2 regions of the Shinella sp. Sh6 genome follow, and region 1 is predicted to be linked to the other one. Evidence: riboswitches for the same ligand, from Rfam matches in the RefSeq annotation. Region 1 holds a riboswitch; the other holds the start of a gene.

Region 1 (5,056 bases):
CGACCAGCTCGCCGGCGAATTCGCGCTCGTAGGCGGCGGCGTTCGCGCCGTTGATCACGACGCCGTCGACGTCCTTGTTCTTGAGCGCGATGATGGCGGCGCTGAACGTGTCGTAGGCGACGACGTTCTCCTTGCCGACGACGCCTTCGGCGACCTGCGCGTCCGTCGTGTTGGCCTGGGCGGAGAGCTTGCGGCCTTCGGCCTTGAACGTGTCGAGCGTGATGCCCTGGTCCTCGGCGCGCGTCAGCACGGCCTGGCTGTTGACGATATAGGGATCGGAGAAATCCATCGCCTTCTTGCGCTCGTCGGTGATCGACACGCCCGAAGCCACGAGATCGAAGCTGCCCTGGTCGAGCGCGGCGAAGATGCCGTCCCAGCCGGTCGTCACGAACTCGGCCTGGCAGTTGATCTTGGCGCAGATCGCGTTCACCACGTCGACGTCGAAGCCGACGATCTGGCCGCTTGCCGGATCGACGCTCTCCATCGGCGGCGAGGTCGTGTCGGACCCGACCTTCAGGAGCTTGCCGCCGAGATCGGCGGCGTGGACACCACCGGCCGCGAAGACGGCCAGCGCAAGCGTTGCAACGAATTTCCTCATCTCTTCCTCCTCAACCGTCGGCGCCGCCCCTCCGGCGAACGCCCGACAAATCCTTGGGGCCGCGCAGGCGCCGCCCCATCCTCACGAAAACGGTAACAAGGAATAAAAACGTTTTCAAGAAAAAATATAAACGTTTTTATTTTGCATTGCACCACATAAGCGAAAGGGACGGCGTAGGCGGGCAGCACCGGAAGGAACAGCAAAAAAGGAAAGGCGGCGGCTGGAGCGGGTAGCGGGAATCGAACCCGCGCGTTCAGCTTGGGAAGCTGACAGGCTACCATTACATCATACCCGCAGGGCAGCGCCGAGGCCGCACTCATTCAACAGTTCGCGAGGCGTGTCAAGCGAGGCGGTCGTCGGAGCGTTCGATCAGCTTGGGCATGATCAGCGTCTGGAGCGCTTCGGGGGCCTCGCCCTCCATGCGGCGCAGGATGTAGCGGCCGAGCAGTTCGCTCGGCTCGTGGATCGGCAGGAAATAGGTGGTGATCGGCGGGGCGAAATACTGGCTGACGTTGAGGTCGTCGGTGGCGTTGATCACCGCGTCGCGGCCATGGACGAGGCCGCGGGCGTGGAAGCCGGAGAAGGCGCCGAGCGCGGAGGCTTCGTTGGCGCAGATATAGGCGGTCGGCGGGCTTGGCAGGGCGGACATGGAGAGGACGCACTCGCGCCCGAAGGCCGGCGTCAGGTGGCCGTGCGCGACGAGCGCCGGGTCGAAGGGAAGGCCGGCCGCCTCCAGAGCCGCGCGATAGGCATCGAGGCGGGTGAGCGCATAGCTGAGGTCCGCCATGGGATTGACGAGTGCGATGCGGCGATGGCCGCGCCCGGCAAGGCGGGCAACCGAATGGCGGATCATCTGCTCGTTGTCGGCATCGACATAGGCGTGCGGGGCGTTGCGGATCGTCGTTCCGTAGGTGACGAAGGGAAAATCCGCCTCCTGCATGATGCGCACGCGCGGATCGTCCGCCCTCGTGCCGGAAACGATGATGCCGTCGGCCTTCTTCAGGGAAACGATCTGGCGGATCGTCTCGAGGCTCTCCTCGAAGTTGCGCACGGCATAGAGCGAGACACGGTAGGGGCTCTCCTCCAGCGCCCAGGAGATGCCGCTGAGGAGCTGGGCATATTCCACGCCTTCCCATTCGTTCTGCCTCGGGCCGGGCGCGGTCATGATGGCGGCGACCTGATAGGTCTTGCCGGTGCGAAGCTGCACGCCGTGCATGTTGAGCTGGTAGCCGACGCGCTCGGCGGCGGCGACGACGATGGCGCGCGTTTCCGGCCGCACCTGCGGGCTGTCGTTCAGCGCCTTCGACACGGTGGCGATCGAAAGGCCCGTTTCCTGCGCGATGGTCTTGATCGTCGGTCTTGGCATTGAAAGCTCGTCCTTGCGCCGAAAGCGGCGCAGTTCCTCGTCCGCGCACAATAAAAACGTTTAACTTTAATGTAAAGCGCCGAGCGCCCGGCCTCAGCCGGCGCGGAAGTGCTTGGAGAGCTTGAGGCCCTGCGCCTGGTAGTTGGAACCGAGGCCGGAGCCGTAGAGGCCTTCGGGCGCGCCCAGCATATGCTCGTAGACGAGGCGGCCGACGATCTGGCCGTGCTCGAGGATGAAGGGCACTTCATGGCTGCGCACTTCCAGCACCGCGCGGCTGCCGGAGCCGCCGGCCGGCGCATGGCCGAAGCCGGGGTCGAAGAAGCCGGCGTAATGGACGCGGAACTCGCCGACGAGCGGATCGAAGGGCGTCATCTCGGCCGCATAGAGCGGCGGCACATGCACGGCCTCCCGCGAGACGAGGATGTAGAATTCATCCGGGTCGAGGATCAGTTCGTTGCGGCCGCGGCTGAACAGCGGCTCCCAGAAATCGAAGATATCGTGCTGGTTCTTGCGGTCGACGTCGACGACCGAGGTATGGTGCTTGCCGCGATAGCCGATGAGGCCATCCGGCCCGGTGCCCTTGAGGTCGATGGAGAGCGCGATGCCGCCGCCCGAAACGTTCGGCGTTTCGCTGGCGACGAGCGTGTCGGAGGCATGGAGCGCAACCAGTTCGCTTTCGCCCAGCAGCGCATTGCCCTTGCGGAAGCGGATCTGCGAGAGGCGCGAGCCGCGGCGCACGACGATGGGGAAGGTGCGCGGGGAGATTTCCAGATAGAGCGGGCCGCAATAGCCGGCCGGAATCTTGTCGAATTCCTGTGCGCGGTCGGTGATGACGCGGGTGAAGATATCGAGGCGGCCGGTGGAGCTCTTGGGGTTGGCCGAGGCGGCAAGCTCGGCGGGCAGGTCGAGGCTTTCCATCAGCGGCACGATATAGACGCAACCCGTCTCCAGCACCGCGCCCTCGGCAAGGTCGACGACGTGCAGCTTCAGCCGGTCGAGCTTGTCGGCGACGAGATGGGAGGGGCCCGGCAGGAAGCTGGCGCGCACGCGAAAAGCCTTCGCGCCGAGGCGCAGGTCGAGGCTTGCCGGCTGGATCTGGTCGGCATCGAGCGCGGCCTCGCTTTTCAGCCGGCCGGCCGTAAACAAGCCGCGAATGGCGTGATCCGCCAGAATGCCCGTGCTGCGCGCCGCAGAAGCCATGACCCTACCGTTTCCCGTATGAATGGCCCCGCACAAAACCAAATGCGGGCAATTGACGCAAGCGCGGGCGCGCAGTAAGAGCAAGGTTATCCCGTGGTGATTTGGCCGGCCGGCTTGCAGCCACGTAAAACAAATAGCTAAAAAGGCCGGGTATCGAACCGGCCTGCTTACGCGGCCGGTTTTTTTGTTTGAAGGCGACGATCACATGAGCAAGTCCTGGCGTCCGGCAACCCAACTCGTTCACGGCGGCACCACCCGCTCCCAGCACGGCGAAACCGCCGAGGCGATCTTCCTCACGCAGGGCTTCGTCTATGACAGCTCGGCGGCGGCCGAGGCCCGTTTCAAGGGCGAGACGGACGGCTTCATCTATGCCCGCTACGCCAGCCCGACCAACGACATGTTCGAAAAGCGCATGTGCCTTCTGGAAGGCGCCGAGGATGCGCGCGCCACCGCTTCCGGCATGGCCGCCGTCTCCGCGGCGATCCTCTGCCAGCTGAAGGCCGGCGACCACATCGTCGCCGCCCGCGCGCTCTTCGGCTCCTGCCGCTGGGTGGTCGAGACGCTGGCGCCGAAATACGGCATCGAATGCACGCTGGTGGACGGCCGCGACCTTGCCAACTGGGAAAAGGCGATCCGCAAGAACACCAAGGTCTTCTTCCTGGAAAGCCCGACCAACCCGACGCTGGAAGTGATCGACATCGCGGGCGTCGCCAGGCTCGCCAACCAGGTCGGCGCCAAGCTCGTCGTCGACAACGTCTTCGCGACCCCCCTCTTCCAGAAGCCGCTGGACCTCGGTGCCCATGTCGTCGTCTACTCGGCCACCAAGCATATCGACGGCCAGGGCCGGTGCCTCGGCGGCGTCGTCCTCTCCGACAAGGCGTGGATCGACGAGCACCTGCACGACTATTTCCGCCATACGGGCCCGGCCATGTCGCCCTTCAACGCCTGGACGCTGCTGAAGGGCATCGAGACGCTGCCGCTGCGCGTCAAGCAGCAGACGGAGAATGCGAGCCGCCTCGCCGACTTCCTCGCCGAGCAGAATGAGGTCGCCCAGGTGATCTATCCCGGCCGCAAGGACCATCCGCAGGCCGATATCATCGCCAAGCAGATGACCGGCGGCTCCACGCTCGTCTGCTTCGAGCTGAAGGGCGGCAAGGACGCGGCCTTCGCGCTGCAGGATGCGCTGGAGGTCGTGAAGATCTCCAACAACCTCGGCGACGCCAAGAGCCTCATCACCCACCCGGCCACCACGACGCACAAGAACCTGACGGACGAGGCGCGCGCCGAGCTCGGCCTTTCTTCCGGCACGCTGCGCTTTTCGGCCGGCATCGAGGACAGCGAGGACCTCATCGAGGACTTCGCCCGGGCGCTTTCGAAGATCAAGGCCTGAGCCGGCGCCATTAAGGTAAACGACAAGAAGGCATCGGCCGGGCGGCCGATGCCTTCTTTGCATATTCTTGACGGCGCCACATTCCTGTAGAATAGCGGAATATAATCAGTTCAAGGCTTGCCCATGTATCGTGCGCTGACCCGCGACATCGAAGTAACCGTAGAGCCCTACTACCTGGCCGATCAGTCCGACCCGGACGACAGCCGCTATGTCTGGGGATACCGGGTCGTCATCGCGAACCATTCGGACATCGCCGTGCGGCTGGTGACGCGCTACTGGAACATCACGGACCAGAACGGCCAGGTCGACGAGGTCAACGGGCCGGGCGTCATCGGCGAGCAGCCGGTGCTCCGCCCGGGCGATACCTACGAATATTCCTCCGGCTGCCCGCTCGAAACGCCCTCGGGCATCATGTTCGGGCGCTACCGGATGGAGGCGGAGAACGGCGAAGCCTTCGACGTCGCCATTCCCGCCTTCTCGCTGGATACGCCGGGGCAGGTGC
Region 2 (5,056 bases), 550 kb from region 1:
CTTCTGGCCTTCCAGCGCCTTGTCGAGCGCGGCGAGGACGGCGGCCCGATCCTGGCCCTTGTCGGAGCCGGCAATGGCCACCATGGCGCGGATATCGTCGAAATAGGGCATCAGCGTGCCGCGGATGCCCTCGAGCAGCTTTTCCTCGTTGGCGTCGGCGGTCGAGGCGATCTTCGGCAGGCGGTCCAGCATTTCCTTGGCGCGCTTTTCCGTCTCGGCGGCGAAATCGGCCGACTTTTCCGGCGCCATGGCGAGCTGGTAGGTCATGCGGCTGATGGCGATGACGTCGATGCGCAGGTCCATGGCCTCGCGGGCGACCTCCTCGCGCGCGCCGGTATCCTCCAGCGCCGAACCGAGCGAGGTAAGGCCCCGGCTGCCGACGGCGGCGATGGTGCCGGCGGCAATGCCCATCAGCAGAACGAGAAGCCCGACTTTCCGGGAAATGGAGAGATCCGAGAGTTTCATGGGAGACAGATCCTGTCAGGGAGACCGGCGCTGTCCTGGCGCGTTCAATCCCGCACAACCCGGCATCATTCCGGGTCCTTGCCTCGGGTTTTCCGTCAGAAAGGTTTCGATTTTGTTGCCTTGCAGCAAACCCGTGCCGGAAGGCTCAGGCCTTGCGGAACACGTAGTCCGTTTCCTGCCGCAACGTCTTGCCGGGGCGCAGCACCGCATCGGGGAAATTGCCGTGGTTGACGGCATCCGGCCAGACCTGCGTTTCAAGGCAGAAGCCGGCGAAAGGCCCGTAGTGCCGGCCGCCGAGACCGGGAACGGGAGAATCCACATAGGCGCCGGTATAGAGCTGCACGCCGGGCTCGGTGGTCGAGACCGACAGCGACACGCCGGAAAGCGGGCTGCGCACTTCGGCGACAGGGCGCTTTTCCTGCCGCGTGGCGGAAAGGCAGAAATTGTGGTCGAAGGCAATGCCGCCCTCCTCCGTCTGGCGGCGGAGCGGCGTCCAGTCGCGAAGGTCGAAGGGCGTGGCGGCGACGGGGCGGACCTCGCCGGTCGGGATGAGGTTCTCGTCGACGGGCAGGTAATGCTCGGCCGCAAGGCGGATCTCGTGGCCGAACGCATCGGCGCCGCCGTCGAGGATGAAATAGCTGTGCTGGCAGAGATTGGCCGGCGTCGGCGCATCCGTGTTCGCCGCATAGGCGACGGAAAGCGTGCCGCCGCCGGAAAGGCGATAGGTGCAGGCAATGGCGCAATTGCCGGGATAGCCGGCGCGGCCCGCGGGATCGGTGACCGTCAGGGTAACGAAATCCGGTCCCTGCGCCGCAATGCGCCAGTTCTGCCGCCCCGTGCCGTCGCTGCCGCCGTGCAGGTGCGTGACGCCGCGTTCGTTGCATTCGAGCCGATAGGCCGTGCCGTCGATGGAGAAACGCCCGCCGGCGATGCGGTTGGCGCAGCGCCCCGGCGTCGCACCGAAATAGGGGGAGTGTTCGAGATAGGAGGCAAGATCCTCGAAACCGAGCACGAGGGGCGCATCGTGGCCTTCGAGGCGAAGGTCCTGGATGACCGCGCCCCAGGTCAGCACATGGGCCGTGAGGCCGCCGCCCGCGATCGTGATGCGCTCGACCGCCTCGCCGGAGGCAAGGCGCCCGAAGATCTCATTTCCTGCACTCACGCCTGTCTCCCCCGTCCGGTCATCCGCGCGGCAACCTGCTGCAATTTTCTCCGGTCCGCAATCGGAAAAGTCATACTTTTTAGAATCCGCCTCAGAAATTCTTCTGGTAGACGATGAAGGGCGTCTTTTCGGCGATGCGGTCGTAGAGTTTTCGCGCGGTAGCGTTGAACTCCTGCGTCATCCAGTAGACCTCCGGCGCACCGGCCTCCGCGGCCTTGGCGTAGACGCCCTCGATGAGCGCGCGGCCGATGCCGGTGCCGCGCACGTCAGGATCGGCAAAGAGGTCCTGCAGGTAGCAGATATTGCCGAGCGTCCAGCAGGAACGGTGGAAGAGGTAATGCGCAAGGCCGACGGGCCGGCCGTCGAGCGTGGCGAGAAGGCCGCGATACTCGCCCTGCGCGCTCTCGCCCGTCAGCCGGGCGAAGGTGCTGGCATAGACCTCTTCCGGCAGCACCGTCTCATAGAAGGCGAGATAGGCGGTCCACAAGCGCCGCCATTCGCCTTCGTCATGCGTGTGCAGCGGGCGGATGACGACGCGGCTCATGAATATCAGGCTCCCGTTCCGATTTTCTGAAGGTCGTAGGGCGTCGTCTGGTAGATCTCGTTGATCCAGTTGCCGAAGAGCAGGTGCGCATGGCCGCGCCAGCGGTTCTGCGGCGTCAGCGACGGGTCGTTGTGCGGGAAATAGTTCTTCGGCAGCTTGATCGGCACGCCGGCCGAGACGTCGCGGAAATATTCGTCGGCGAGCGAGGTGGAATCGTATTCCACATGGTTGAAGATGTAGAGCCGGTTGCCCGCCTTCTCCTCGACCAGGCACACGCCCGTCTCGTCCGAATCGAGCAGGATCTCGAGCGCCGGCACCTTGCGGATGTCCTCGGTGCGGATCTCCGTCCAGCGCGAGACGGGCACCTCGAAATCGTCGGAGAAGCCGTTGAGATAGACCGAGGAGGGCTTGCGGTTGTGGTGGCGGTAGACGCCGAAGGCCTTCTCGTCCAGCGTGCGCTTGGGCACGCCGTGGAAGTGGTAGATCGCCGCCATTGCGCCCCAGCAGACATTCAGCGTGGAATGCACGTTGGTCTCTGTCCAGTCGAGGATCTGCTTCATCTCGTCCCAGTAGGTGACGTCCTCGTAGTCGAGGGTCTCCACCGGCGCGCCGGTGATGATGAAGCCGTCGAACTTGCGGTGCTTCACCTCCTCCCACGTATCGTAGAAGGAAAGCAGGTGTTCTTCCGAGGTGTTCTTGGCGCGGTGGCCGCCGACGCGCACCAGCGACAGTTCCACCTGCAGGGGCGAGGCGCCGACGAGGCGCGCCATCTGCACTTCCGTCTTGATCTTGTTCGGCATGAGGTTGAGCAGCCCGATCTGCAGCGGGCGGATATCCTGCCGGATCGCCACCGTTTCGGTCATCACCCTGACGCCCTCGTTCACGAGGGTTTCGAAGGCGGGAAGCGTATCGGGAATCTTGATGGGCATCTTTCACTCGATCGAAAACAAAAACCGGCCGCAACGATGTCACAGCCGGTCCACGGAAGGTTTTCCTCGCGCGGCCCTTTAGCGACTTGTTTAACGTGGCTGCAAGCCGGCCGGCCAAATCACCACGGTCTCCTTGATAGCGCTACTTCAAACGCGAATCAATCGGCGCGGCAAGGCCCGGACGCGGGCGGCATCCGGGCGGGCGATGGTCAAGCCCGAGCATGACGATAGAACGTACCGGATGACGGCAACGTCGTTCAGCCCTCCAGCTCCTCCCGCAGCATTTCCAGCTCCAGCCATTCCTCTTCCATCTTCGTCAGTGAGGAGCGCAGCTTTTCCAGGTCCGCGGCGAGCTTGTTGAAGGCGGCGGGGTCCTTGGTGAAGAGGGTCGGGTCGGCCATCTTCGCCTCGCGGGCGGCGATGTCCTTTTCCACCTTCTCCATCTCCTTCGGCAGGTTTTCCAGGGCGAATTTCTGCTTGTAGGAGAGCTTTGCCTTCGCCTTGTCCGCCGGGGCCGCGGCGGGCGCGGCATCGGAGGCCTTCGCCTTCTCGGCCTTCTCCGCCCTGCGCTTCTCCTCGATGGCGCCGCGGCGCTGGGCCATCATGTCGGAATAGCCGCCGGCATATTCGATCCAGCGGCCGTCCGGATTTTCCGGGTCGGCGGGCGCGATGGTCGAGGTGACGGTGCGGTCGAGGAAGTCGCGGTCGTGGCTGACCAGCAGCACCGTGCCGGCAAAGCCCGCGACGATCTCCTGGAGGAGATCCAGCGTCTCGATGTCGAGGTCGTTGGTCGGCTCGTCGAGGATGAGAAGGTTCGTCGGCCGCGAGAGGATGCGCGCCAGCATCAGCCGGGCGCGCTCGCCGCCGGAAAGGTTGCGGATCGGCGTGCGGGCCTGCTCGGGCTGGAAGAGGAATTCCTTCATGTAGCCCGTCACATGGCGCTGCTCGCCGTTCACCAGCAGCGTCTCGCCGCGCCCGTCGGTGAGATAGTGCGCGAGCGTGTCGTCGAGGTTCAGGTCCTCGCGGCGCTGGTCGAGCGTGGCGATCTCCAGGTTCGTGCCGAGCTTCACCGTGCCGCTGTCGGGCGCAAGCTGGCCGGTCAGCATCTTCAGGAGCGTCGTCTTGCCCGCGCCGTTCGGGCCGACGAGGCCGATGCAGTCGCCCCGGTGCACGCGGATCGAGAAGGGTGCGACGATGGTGCGCGCGCCATAGGCCTTCGTGATCTTCTCCGCCTCGATCACCAGCTTGCCGGATTCCTGCGCATCGGAGGCGCTCGCCTGCACGCTGCCCTGCGGCCCCTTGTGGCCGCGGTAGCGGGCGCGCAGGTCGTGCAGTGCGCCGAGGCGGCGCATGTTGCGCTTGCGACGGGCCGTCACGCCGTAGCGCAGCCAGTGCTCCTCGCGCTCGATGGCCTTGCCGAGCTTGTGCTGCTCCAGCTCTTCGGCCTCCAGCACCTCGTCGCGCCAGGCCTCGAAATGACCGAAGCCCCGGTTGAGCCGGCGCGACTGGCCGCGGTCGAGCCAGACGGTGGCGTTGGAGACCTTTTCGAGGAAGCGGCGGTCGTGCGAGATGACGACGAGGGCCGAGCGGGTCGATTGCAGCTCGCCTTCCAGCCATTCGATGGTCGGAAGGTCGAGATGGTTGGTCGGCTCGTCGAGAAGCAGGATGTCCGGCTCCGGCGCCATGACGCGGGCGAGCGCCGCCCGGCGCGCCTCGCCTCCCGAGAGCGACTTCGGGTCCTCGCCGCCGGTAAGGCCGAGATGCTCGAGCAGATAGGTGACGCGGTAGGGATCGTCGGAGGGGCCGAGGCCCGCTTCCGCATAGGCCGCGACCGTGTCGTAGCCCTCGAAATCCGGCGCCTGGTGCAGGTAGCGGATCGTCGCGGACGGATGGCGGAAGACCTCGCCGGACTGCGCCTCTGCAAGGCCGGCGGCGATCTTCATCAGCGTCGACTTG

What was found. A riboswitch is a leader RNA that binds a small molecule or an ion and turns the genes downstream of it on or off. The one in region 1 is predicted to bind S-adenosylmethionine.
Region 2: another riboswitch for S-adenosylmethionine. It lies ahead of metA (homoserine O-acetyltransferase MetA); the one in region 1 lies ahead of ACZ5TO_RS00540 (O-succinylhomoserine sulfhydrylase).

The regions. Positions count from the first base shown of each region.
Region 1 is NZ_AP044005.1:111,084-116,139, reverse strand. Features, by position in the region: gene ACZ5TO_RS00560 (transporter substrate-binding domain-containing protein) at 1-598, opposite strand, end outside; tRNA gene ACZ5TO_RS00555 (tRNA-Gly) at 820-893, opposite strand; gene ACZ5TO_RS00550 (LacI family DNA-binding transcriptional regulator) at 939-1,964, opposite strand; gene ACZ5TO_RS00545 (2'-deoxycytidine 5'-triphosphate deaminase) at 2,058-3,164, opposite strand; SAM riboswitch at 3,248-3,326, shown strand; gene ACZ5TO_RS00540 (O-succinylhomoserine sulfhydrylase) at 3,370-4,554, shown strand; gene apaG (Co2+/Mg2+ efflux protein ApaG) at 4,678-5,056, shown strand, end outside.
Region 2 is NZ_AP044005.1:3,393,659-3,398,714, forward strand. Features, by position in the region: gene ACZ5TO_RS16280 (methyl-accepting chemotaxis protein) at 1-465, opposite strand, end outside; gene ACZ5TO_RS16285 (aldose epimerase family protein) at 611-1,627, opposite strand; gene ACZ5TO_RS16290 (N-acetyltransferase family protein) at 1,719-2,171, opposite strand; gene metA (homoserine O-acetyltransferase MetA) at 2,177-3,100, opposite strand; SAM riboswitch at 3,159-3,236, opposite strand; gene ACZ5TO_RS16300 (ABC-F family ATP-binding cassette domain-containing protein) at 3,358-5,056, opposite strand, start outside.